One region of the Paenibacillus sp. JJ1722 genome, then DNA from elsewhere that is predicted to be linked to it. Evidence: riboswitches for the same ligand, from Rfam matches in the RefSeq annotation. Region 1 holds a riboswitch; each other region holds the start of a gene.

What was found. A riboswitch is a leader RNA that binds a small molecule or an ion and turns the genes downstream of it on or off. The one in region 1 is predicted to bind cyclic di-AMP.
Region 2: linked by a shared signal. The riboswitch ahead of ACM1ND_RS00140 (3D domain-containing protein) and the one ahead of ACM1ND_RS21620 (TrkH family potassium uptake protein) in region 1 are both predicted to bind cyclic di-AMP.
Region 3: linked by a shared signal. The riboswitch ahead of ACM1ND_RS06865 (hypothetical protein) and the one ahead of ACM1ND_RS21620 (TrkH family potassium uptake protein) in region 1 are both predicted to bind cyclic di-AMP.

The regions. Positions count from the first base shown of each region.
Region 1 is NZ_CP182500.1:4,862,059-4,865,912, forward strand. It holds gene ACM1ND_RS21615 (potassium channel family protein) at 1-408, opposite strand, end outside; gene ACM1ND_RS21620 (TrkH family potassium uptake protein) at 506-1,846, opposite strand; cyclic di-AMP (ydaO/yuaA leader) riboswitch at 2,256-2,408, opposite strand; gene ACM1ND_RS21625 (CPBP family intramembrane glutamic endopeptidase) at 2,670-3,854, shown strand, end outside.
Region 2 is NZ_CP182500.1:28,933-32,786, reverse strand. It holds gene rsmA (16S rRNA (adenine(1518)-N(6)/adenine(1519)-N(6))-dimethyltransferase RsmA) at 1-408, opposite strand, end outside; gene rnmV (ribonuclease M5) at 416-961, opposite strand; gene ACM1ND_RS00140 (3D domain-containing protein) at 1,108-2,256, opposite strand; cyclic di-AMP (ydaO/yuaA leader) riboswitch at 2,528-2,810, opposite strand; gene ACM1ND_RS00135 (TatD family hydrolase) at 3,012-3,782, opposite strand; gene ACM1ND_RS00130 (HD domain-containing protein) at 3,825-3,854, opposite strand, start outside.
Region 3 is NZ_CP182500.1:1,544,955-1,548,808, forward strand. It holds tRNA gene ACM1ND_RS06855 (tRNA-Leu) at 1-35, shown strand, start outside; gene ACM1ND_RS06860 (glutathione peroxidase) at 182-667, opposite strand; cyclic di-AMP (ydaO/yuaA leader) riboswitch at 1,134-1,306, shown strand; gene ACM1ND_RS06865 (hypothetical protein) at 1,422-1,817, shown strand; gene ACM1ND_RS06870 (potassium-transporting ATPase subunit F) at 2,001-2,078, shown strand; gene kdpA (potassium-transporting ATPase subunit KdpA) at 2,230-3,854, shown strand, end outside.

The sequences.
Region 1 (3,854 bases):
AGGCGTGACTAGCTGATGAGCCACCCGGATACCCATATCCCGTTCTGGATAAATGATCCGGTCCACACCGAGCTTCTCTAACGCACGCCCGTGCAGCACAGATATGGCTTTGGCTACGACTTTTTTCACACCCAGCTCCTTCAGCAAAATGGCGGTCAGGATGCTTACCTGAATGTCATCACCAATAGCAACAATGCCGCAATCGAAATTACGGATGCCCAGTGATCGCAATGAGTCTTCATCGGTAGCGTCCGCCACGACAGTATGTGTCAACATCTCACTCATACTGTCCACCACATCCTCATTCCGGTCAATGCCTAGCACCTCGCACCCCATATCCACCAATTGCAAAGCCAGGCTTGAGCCAAACCGCCCCAAGCCAATAACTACAAACTGCTGCGTTTTCATATCTACTCGAAAACTCCCTTATCTGAATCAATTTCATAAATGAGGATTTTACAAAAATCCTGAAATAATTAAACCAACGAAATGAATATGAAATGATTCATCCTATAATCATTTTGCCTTCCGGATGACGATATAATTCTTTACCCTTTTTCGGCCCCAGTGCATAAGCTAGCGTGAGTGGCCCCAGTCTACCTGCAAACATCGTCAGGGTAATCACCAGCTTGCCTATGACTGTCAAATCAGGTGTAAGCCCTATCGACAGCCCCACCGTACCAAACGCAGACACCGTCTCGAACAAGATCATCAAAAAATGATGATCTTCGGTTGCCGACAAAATCATGGTCACCCCGATCACGAACAGCAGCCCCAGCAGTGTAATGGTCAAAGCCTTGTAAATTCGTCCCTGCGCAAGTCGGTACCTGAACAGCACAATATCTTCACGCCCCCGTAGCATCGAAATCACGGCTCCAATGAGCAGCGCGAATGTTGTGGTCTTAATCCCGCCTCCAGTAGAGCCAGGAGAAGCCCCGATAAACATGAGTATGATGATAAAAAACTGCGTAGCCTGCCGCAAGCCTGCAATGTCCAGTGTATTGGCACCTGCGGTACGAGGGGTTACGGACTGGAATAAAGATCCCAGCAGTTTCCCCCCCCAATCAAGCGAGCCAAGAGTCTTTGGATTCGTAAACTCAAATACAAAAATCACGAGCGTGCCGACTACAATCATAGCGCCCGTCATGCTGAGTACCACCTTAGTATGCAAGGACAGTCTCTTGCGCTTGCGATATTCTGCCAGATCCGACATCACTACAAAACCAATGCCGCCTGAAATAATCAGGAACATAGCTGTAAAATTAACAATCGGATCATATACATAACCTGTCAGGCTGCGAAAGTGCCCGAATAAGTCAAAACCAGCATTGTTAAACATGGAGATGGCATGCCAAATCCCAAAATAAATCGCCCTGCCTACAGGCATATCAAACGCCCAGCGAATCGCAAATATTGCAGCACATACGCCCTCAATGACCAGCGAGTACAGCAGCACCTTACGAATCAATCCGACAATTCCTTCGACAGAGGTCTGATTCATCGCTTCCTGTAAAATGAGGCGCTCCCGTAAGGAAATCCGACGTTTGAACACCAGCGCGATCAAGGTAGCCATAGTCATAAAGCCCAGGCCGCCGATCTGAATGAGCGCAACGATAACAACTTGACCAAAGGTTGTAAAAAAGGTCCCCGTATCCTTTACGACAAGCCCTGTAACACAGGTCGCGGAAGCGGCAGTAAACAAAGCGTCTATAAACGCAAGTGGCTTTCCTGTTGTATTGGAGATCGGCAGCATTAACAATAAACTACCTATTAGAATGATAATGGCAAAGCCCGCAACGAATATCTGCGGTGGAGAAAGCCGGAGCCAGCTTGCATTGGGATTCATCTATTCATCACTTCTCTCCTAATCCTTAAAACTATAAAAACAGTGATTTAATACGGTGTAAGCCCGCTACGCGTTCCATTTGATCTTCCGATCGTCGTTGCCCCTAATTTTTTTGATTTTTCCAAACCTTTAGTAACTATAATTAGCATTCCCTGAATACAGGAAGAATGCATGTCAAGCACTACTCTGCCCCCTGTGCTATTGGCGGGCAGCAGCGAAGGGAGCAGAATTGTTCTGAAGAAGCGAAGCGTTTGCCTTTATCTCCGGATTTTAACCATTAAAGGGGTTATACAATCAAAAAATCCGGGGATAACAGCAATCGGAAGAATAATCTGCACCCGCAGCGGTCTAACCAATCCAAACACTTTTATACACACAAAAATAGACACCGGAAAACCGAGTGCCTGACTTGGTTCCTGCTCATAGCCTACGAGGTTAGCTGACGGATTCGGGCAGCACAGTATGCCCTATTTACACATCCAATCCAGCAGGATCGGCTGTAAAATTCACCCCAGTAACATGGTTCCCCCGTTTTCCCATAGAAATTCGGCTCAACTGTATATCATTACCTATGTATTTCATAGGCATTGCCTCAAGATTATAATCCTTCTATATCCAGATCACAAAATCGATTTCGCCGAAAAAACGTGAAATTGGCTTTATTTTGCGAATGGGCATCGTTTAATCGCAGCTTATCTTATTTTATTAGAACTTTAAAGTGCTTTCACTCTATTTTCATGAATATCGCTGGTCTGTTGGCGGGAACCTGTGCAGTATGATATCTTTAATGGATGTTCTTATTTACAGATTAAGGAGGAAACTCATGAATCCTATCGGGAAACCGGTCGTGCTCACGGCCAACTTCAAAAAATTAGGCTTGCTGGGCGGGATTGGCCTGATTTGCTTTTTTATCTTTCAATTGCTTATTCCCTCGCTTAGCAATCCGAGTCCAGAATCAGTAATGAACGCAAAGGTCATCAGCAAACAAGAAGCGGTCATACACGCATTGGACTTTGCCCGCTCCGAGTTGGGCTATACTGAATCACAGCCAGAGGAGCCTGTCGTGACCTATCAGGCCGAAACAGATTTGTACGGTTATTTATCTAGAGAAAAACTGCTTCAACAGTACGACCGTACATGGAAGAAAAATTACCCTTACGAAACCTTTCGGGTTGATCTGCCTGAATCCTCAGCGAAAAGCAAACTGCAAATTCATGTGGATTTATCCACTGGGAAGGTCGTTAGCTTTAAACGGATCACCTCCAGTACCAATTACACACAGGCTGATATTTCTACGGATGAAGAAGCACGTAACAGGCTTATACGTGTAGCTGAGGACGGCATGACGCTTGAAGCCAAGGAGCAGGCGGCCGCAGTATGGGTCAAGCGCTTTGGCTTTAAGCCGTCGGACTTGAAGCTCGCCACCACTGAAAAAGAAGGTGGATTAAAGTATACCGTAGACGATAAAAAAATCGGCGCCTCGGTACTTACACTGGCTTTTACTTTCGAAGACGGTGATGTTCGCTCCTTCTCTCAAAGCTTTTCGGCCCCGTCGTCCTATACCGATTATATCGAAAAGCAAACATTTTGGGCGAATTGGATGACCTATGCGGGTTATGCCCTATTTAGCTTTGTGCTGGGTGTTCTTGCCATTGTGTATGCGTCACTCACCCGACGACATACTTCATTTGTACGCGGCATTGTTCTGTCCGTTATATACTTTATTGCAAGTATAGCTGGGACAATGAACATGCTGCCTTTATTGCAAGCAGAAGCAGGCGGTAAGGGCATGCTTATATTTCTTATGGTGTTCCAGATTGGTGTTACCTTCTTCATGGCAGTAGCGCTCTACTTCTCCTTGGTCGGCGGTGACGGACTTATGCGTCAGGTTGGACTGAATGCATGGCCGCGTGCGAAAGAGCCGGGCTACGGGCTGTATGTGCTTCGCAGTATGTATGTTGGCTACTTGTGGGCCTTTATTTTACTCGGGGTACAATCCATCTTATTC
Region 2 (3,854 bases), 1.3 Mb from region 1:
TGTAGTAACGTAGTACGGCAGATTAGCCACGACACTTACCTTGCTCACGTCTGCAAAATCGGCTGCGAACACCTCGCGCAAATCCAGCTTCAACACGTCTCCATGACGTACCTTCACATGCTCATAAGGGGCCAACACTTCTTCGAGAATTGGCAGCAGCCGCTGGTCAATCTCGACAGCGGTAACTGCCTTGGCCGATTGGGCCAGCTTCTCGGTCAAAGCACCAATCCCAGGACCGATCTCAAGTGCGCCCTTCGTCTCATCCAATCCGGCAGCATTTACAATCTTATTGAGAATATTCTGATCAATCAAGAAATTTTGTCCCAAACTCTTTTTGAACGAAAAACCGTGCCGTTGAATAATGTCCTTCGTACGCCGCGGTGTTGCTATATCTTGAATCCCTGTCATACGGATATCACAATCCTTCACTTTCAATTTGTGCCAGCGCCCCGGCAAATTCCTCGCGGCTGATCTGAAATACAGAGAGCCGTTTATGTAGCTGCTTTCCGTTACAATAACCAATACCCAGCACATTCCCTAAGGCCATACGGCGTGCAGCAGCATTGGGGTGGGTGATGAGTCCAGCATCAATCAGGTCCGCCCACTCAATCAGCGGGTCGGCGCCTTCCACTGTCGTATGGACCCGTGCAAGAGCGTGTCTGATCGCTTCCGGTGAGGCATTCTCCACGCCAATATCTCCTTTGCGCGTCGCTTCTGCCTCGGGTATAAAGGCCTGCTTGCAGCCGGGTACCTTGGAAGCGATAATCTTACGGATGCGCTCCCCTGCATGATCGGGATCGGTTAAAATGATGACCCCCCGCCGCTCCTGCGCCAATGCAATTTTACGCAGCGTCATTTTATTAATGGCGGAGCCGCCAGTTTCTATCGTATCCGCTTCAACAGCGCGGCGAATGGCCACCGTATCATCCCGGCCCTCTACCACGATCACTTCCTTGATCATTTGCGTTTCCCTCCACTGCTACACAGCAAGCTATATTTATCTTTCCCTGCTTTTGAAAACAAAATAAGAAGAGGATATCCTCTTCTTAGCATGGCATAACTATGTTGTTAATACTATCGCATTGCCCTCAACATACACAACCTGTTTTAGTTGATTTCAGGCTTTACCGGTCCGATAACATAAACGGTTTTACCGTGCTTACGACCAAATTGGTTGGCTCGGCTCAAACTCTCATAATACACATCGATTTTGTGGCCTTTAATCGCGCCACCGGTATCCTCCGCACGGCGGAAGCCCACCCCTTCGATATACACCCACCAGCCGATTGGAATTACACTCGGATCGACCGCGATGGTGCGTCCTTCCGTGACACGTGCGCCGGATGCAGTACGTGTACCGATACCTGGCTCCTGTGAGGAATACGCCGTCATGGAGACATTTTGTAAAACTTTGCTATATTTAAAATTGACGCCTGCTTTACGGACAGCACTGCCCGAACTAACCGTTGTTGCCTTAACCGCATCATTGGGACCGACGGAAGCAGCCAGAACGACCGGTTTTTTCTTCGTTCCTACTGCAATGACTTTATCCACACGGTTCTGTGCAACTTCCTTGTTAACCAGCTGTTTGGATACCAACTTTCCATCATGATATACCTTTTGAACGTGCTGGACGACCACACCCGATTTGCCGCTTTGAATGACCCGATTATCGCCTTTATAAAGACTCGGATCGGCCGTTTTGATGACCTGATAAGGCACCTGTTTTTTCTGTTCGACCTGCTGTTTCTTCACACGGACGATTTTTATGTCCATGTTAGACGAAACAGAGGCATCCAACGCAGGATAAACTTTATCCGTTGATGATAATTTATAGCCCGAGGTACGAATGGCACCTTCTACTGTATTTTCTGTTGTGTACAGCTTTTTCGTCTCATTGCCTGAAGATACTTTGACTTGATTGGCACGTTTAATGACTACGCGATCGCCATCCTGTATTGCTCCATTTAGCGGCATGGAAACTGTATCATGCGGCTGAAGTGAAATGGAATGCTCGCTCAGCAAATCTTGAAGCTTGGATTCCCGGGTTTCTACCGCAGACGCCTTGCCATCGATGACAAAAAAGACTTGTTTTTTAGATTGCGTGTACATCAGAATTGAAATCATAATCGTTAGCGCGATTAGAAAAATAGCAACCAAAGCAGCCTGGCGCACATTCTCTTGCTTCCAACGCAATACGTAAGACATGCTGGATGAGCGTGACTCATGGGTATCCTTTTTTTGGAAAATGCCCATTTCCTCCGTCCTCCTTACATAGCCCGCCGTCTGGAGTAAGACATAGTTGAGATTTGACGTGACTATAACAGATTTTCTACAAGACAAGCCCAAACTGCGACTGTCCTGCACCATGTACCCGTCTTCGCGGCATGCTGTCCTCCCCTGTTTAACCACAGTATGATGACAGATTTTCTTTTATTCACAACAAAAAAAGCCAGAGAAAGAGACTAGAGAGCTCTTTCGTGGCTTCCGGCATGTGTGAATATGCGGGAAAACTCATGCACGAGATGGCTTCTCTCTTGTTACGCTTACGGGGTTAGCTGTCGGGTTCGGACGTAGAGAGTCGCCCTAGCTTGGGTCAACCGCTCATGGCGGTCGCCTTCACATTCACCCCGAAGACCCAGAAAGAAATCGAAATACGGCTCCTCCACCTATTCAATCCCATCCGGGGAAAGAATTTCGGTCGAGCCGGCTGGCGGAAGAGACGTTCCCTTCTTGCACATATGCCGGACGTACTGTAAGCCATATCGGTTCCCCCGTTCCCTGTAAAAGGGACTCAGCGAGACTGGTTCATGAAATGACTTGTTGATGTTTACATTCAAACAACAATTCACTGAAAAGATGATATCCTGTTTCTATGCATGTTGTAAAGCAGGTTTCAAGTACATTTTTTAAAATATTCGGTTAAAATATTGTAATATTCTCGAGTTTCCTGCAACAAATTCATGATTAGCTTCGTCTATCTCTTTATTTTGATCGATTTCTTCACTTTTTCATTGAATGTCAAATCGTTCCAGGGCATTTTGGGTCGTTATTGACACTAATTCCTCCACTGTAATCCCTTTGATTTGGGCTGCAGCCTCTGCTACCAGTCTCACATGTGCAGACTCATTTCGCTTCCCACGAAACGGATGAGGCGTCAGATAGGGAGCATCAGTTTCAATGAGCAGACGGTCCAGCGGCACCTGTGCGAGCACCTCTTTTGGCTGCTTGGCATTTTTGAACGTTATTGGACCACCGAAGGAAAGGTGAAATCCCATATCCAGCACCATTTTGGCTGTCTCCCAGCTACCCGAAAAGGAGTGCATGACTCCTCCAATCTCACTCGCTTTTTCCTCGCGCAATATCCTAACAATATCTTCATGTGCATCCCGGTTATGAATAACAATGGGCATTTTGAGCTCACGAGCCAGACCAATTTGATTTCGAAACACCCGATGCTGCACATCCTTCGGTGATGTATCCCAATAATAATCCAGACCGATCTCTCCGATGGCTACAACCTTTTTATGACTGCATAACGATGCAATCCATTCTAGATCGCCCTCCTGCATTGTAATAGCATCCTGCGGATGCCATCCAACTGCCGCATAAATAAAATCATACGTCTCGGCCAATTTCATAGTGGATGGAATGGTCTCACGATTAAATCCGATATTGATCATCCGTGTTACTCCTGATTCGACAGCACGTGATATAACTTCTTCACGATCTTCGTCAAATTGTGGCGCATCCAAGTGAGTATGAGTGTCGAATAAATCCAAGGTTTACATCTCCTTTTTTTACTTACATTTCTATATAGTTGTCTATTCTTTGACAAAATAATTCCTTATTTC
Region 3 (3,854 bases), 2.8 Mb from region 1:
GTACGCCCGTGGAGGTTCGAGTCCTCTCGACCGCATTATATGCAAGACTCAGTTAAAAAAGCATCCTGACACGGTTTACGTGAAGGGATGCTTTTTTTGTTAAGCATTTTTCGTTATATCCTTTAGCCACAGAAGCAACGGTAGACAATAGGTCATTTATTAACTGTGATAAAGAAGGATGTCAGTTTTGCTGCAAAAGCTTCTCTATATCTCCCGCCAGCTTATCTGGAGTGGTTTGCGGTGCATAGCGCTTAAATACGTTACCTTCTCGTGTAATTAAGAATTTAGTAAAATTCCATTTGATCGCTTTGGACCCTAATACCCCCGGAGCAGTTTGGGTCAGGTAACGAAATAAGGGGTGCGCTTGATCGCCATTGACATCTGTCTTGGCGAACATCGGAAAGGTAACACCATAATTGATCTGGCAAAACTCGGAAATCTCCTCGCTGGAACCTGGCTCTTGTTTGGCAAATTGGTTGCTGGGAAATCCCAAAATTTCGAGCCCCTGTTCATGGTACTGGTCATATAGCTCTTGTAGCGCTTTGTATTGGGGGGTTAACCCACATTTGCTGGCAGTGTTCACGATAAGCAGAACGTTCCCTTCATATGTGGATAACGGAATTTGTTTCCCTTGCAGGGTGTGCGCATCATATTCATAAACGGTCATAGTATCTCTCCTTATTCAATATTCAGCAATTAAATTGTAAGCAATTAAAATCGAGGTTGCAAGTTTTGAAAAGCTGTATCAAGCCTTTAGCCGCTGTAAAATCGTATTTTGTTCAAAACAGTAAATCGCACCGCAAATGGAGCGAATTAAGGTGTTTCTTCTTATAAAAGCGGGTTCAATCGGTGTTTAGCTGGTACATATAGCGTATTTTCTTCTCTTTTTACAAAAAAAGGCCAAAAACGCCCTACCCTACGCCAATATTGACATGCTTGTCATTTTCGAAAAGGGATGAAAAACAGAGATTGAAGGAGCTGTGAGAAGCATAGTTGCATTGTAAGCGCTATTATTAATATCCTAGGCTCTAAAGGCCGATTTATAACCCCGCAGTTGAGCTTTACAGTCTTCCATGCGCGGGTGTATGATTCAAGACGTAATTTCAAATTAACTTGAATGAAGCAACAACGAAATGTCTATAGCGCTGAATTTTGCAGTTGCAAAAGCGGGGGAACCAATCGAGATTGTACGGCTTCGGAAGCCGTGTGTCTCATGGGGTGAATTTTCAGGTCAAGTGCCAGAAATAGGGCGACTCTCACGTCCGAATCCGACAGCTAACCTCGTAAGCGTACAGGGAGAGGCAACAAACCGCCGTGTGCAGCCATGGTTTATTTTATCATGGATATGTAAGAAGCCGGAGGAAAGCCTTTTTCCTTCGGCTTCTTTTTGTTGTCTTTTTATACCGGGAGAGGAGCTACTGATGGAAGGTCGGTTAATTATTGTCACTGCACCGAATGAAGCGGGCAGAAGTTTTGTGAAATTGCTTATTTTCAAAAAATTGGCGTTTGCAGTTCTCACGAATAGCGCCCAGGAGGAACGACAGCTCAAAAAAATGGGTGTGGAGCACATTGTCCGCATCAATACCATGCAAGCAGGAAAATGGAATTTTCCAAAAAAAGAAATTGGTAGTGTGTATTTGTTCGAGAACAGCTTGAATCTGACGTGCCGTTTCCTGCAAATATGTCGGCCGCTAACATCGGAATCGATCTATGTTATTACGCACGGCTGTAATCCACAAGGAATTTATCGGGGATTGGGAGCGGATCATGTGATCTACACATTGAACGGAGAGGTGGGTTTTCTGCTGAACGGATAAGCACTTATAACATAGTTGTTTTATGATTTTATGATCAAATAAGAATGGCGATCTGAGGACCGATACGGAGGGTATAAACATGATGGATATATACATGCTGCTCGTCATGGCTGTGAGTTATGGAGTGATACTGCTGTTTGTACGCTGGTGTGATGCGCAGACCTCTAAAGGAGGACGAAGAGGATGATCGTTATACTTGGACTTACGGCTATTGTGTTTATGTATTTAATCTACGCACTCCTGAACCCTGAAAAGTTCTAATCAGCTATAGGGGATAGAGCGGGCGGGAACAACAGATCTGAATATTAAGCATCATAGGTAGCAGGTTTTCGCAAACGTGTGCACACGTTTGGTGCTCTGGAAGCAGGTCTGTTGTTCCAAACGCAGGAGCATTTTGAAGGAGGAATAAAGGATGGAGCTGCTTCAAATTGGAATTGTGATCGTCATATTGCTGCTCTTGGTAAAGCCAGTGGGCACCTATATGTATCATGTATTCTCGAATGAACCCAATCGGACGGATCGGATTTTTGGCGGAACAGAAAAGCTGATTTATAAGATAGTAGGATTGAAGAAGCTGGAGAGCATGCGTTGGACTACGTATGTTATGAGTTTCATTGCAACGAATGTCGTGCTTGTGGCGATCAGCTACTTGCTGTTGCGTTTACAGGGAATGCTTCCCGGTAATCCGGCTGGAAACAGTAATATGGAAGCATCACTAGCTTTTAATACGGTAATCAGCTTTATGACGAATACGAATCTCCAACATTATAGCGGAGAAAGCGGGCTTACGTATCTGACACAGATGGCGTTCGTCACGATGATGATGTTCACTTCGGCTGCTTCCGGTTTTGCGGTTGCTGCGGCTTTTATGAGAGGATTGACGCGGCGCGGTGAAGGGATGGGCAATTTCTTTCAAGATTTTATTAAAGCCATTATAAGGATTTTCCTGCCGCTGGCCTTTGTGCTTACGCTGGTGCTGGTTGGATTGAAGGTACCACAGACGCTACAGCCTACGGCGGATCTTACGACGCTGAGCGGAACACAGCAGCAGATTTCTATGGGGCCCATTGCTTCTCTGGAGTCCATCAAGCATTTGGGGACGAATGGAGGCGGTTATGCGGGAGCTAACTCTGCGCATCCTTTTGAAAATCCAAGTCCTTGGACGAACGTGCTGGAAATTTTGGCAATGTGGGTAATGCCGGCTTCGTTGCCGTATACCTTTGGACTGTTTGCCCGTAATCGTAAGCAGGGCTGGATTATTTTTAGCTCCATGATGGTATTGTTTCTTATTTTTCTATCTATTACGTACGTGTCTGAAAAGACAGGTAACCCGTTAATCCAGACACTGGGTGTGGATGCTTCTCAAGGAAGCATGGAAGGGAAAGAGGTTCGTTTCGGCATTGGACAATCGGCTTTATTCACTGCGGTCACAACAGCGGCAACGACAGGTTCGGTCAATAATATGCATGATACACTAACCCCACTGGGTGGCATGGCTGCTTTGGGAGAAATGATGCTAAACGTCATTTTTGGCGGCAAGGGTGTCGGGCTGATGAATATGCTGATGTATGCGATTCTGGGTGTGTTTATATGCGGACTGATGGTCGGGAGAACTCCGGAATTTATGGGAAGGAAAATTGAAGGCAAGGAAATGAAGCTGATCGCGATTGCCATTTTGGTACATCCGTTTCTCATTCTCGCCCCAACTGCGCTTGCGTTTATGAGTCATTGGGGATACGACGCGGTCACTAACCCTGGCTATCACGGGTTGACTCAGGTGCTCTATGAATATGCGTCATCTGCTGCAAATAACGGTTCGGGATTTGAAGGTCTTTCGGATAACAACGTATTCTGGAACATGACAACAGGGCTGGTTATGTTCTTCGGACGATATGTATCTATGATTGCATTGTTGGCTGTGGCGGCTTCATTGAATGCCAAAGCACCGACTCCGGTGACGACGGGGACACTGCGTACGGACAACAAGTTATTTGGAGCCATTCTGATCGGGGTCGTGCTGCTGATTGGTGCGTTGAC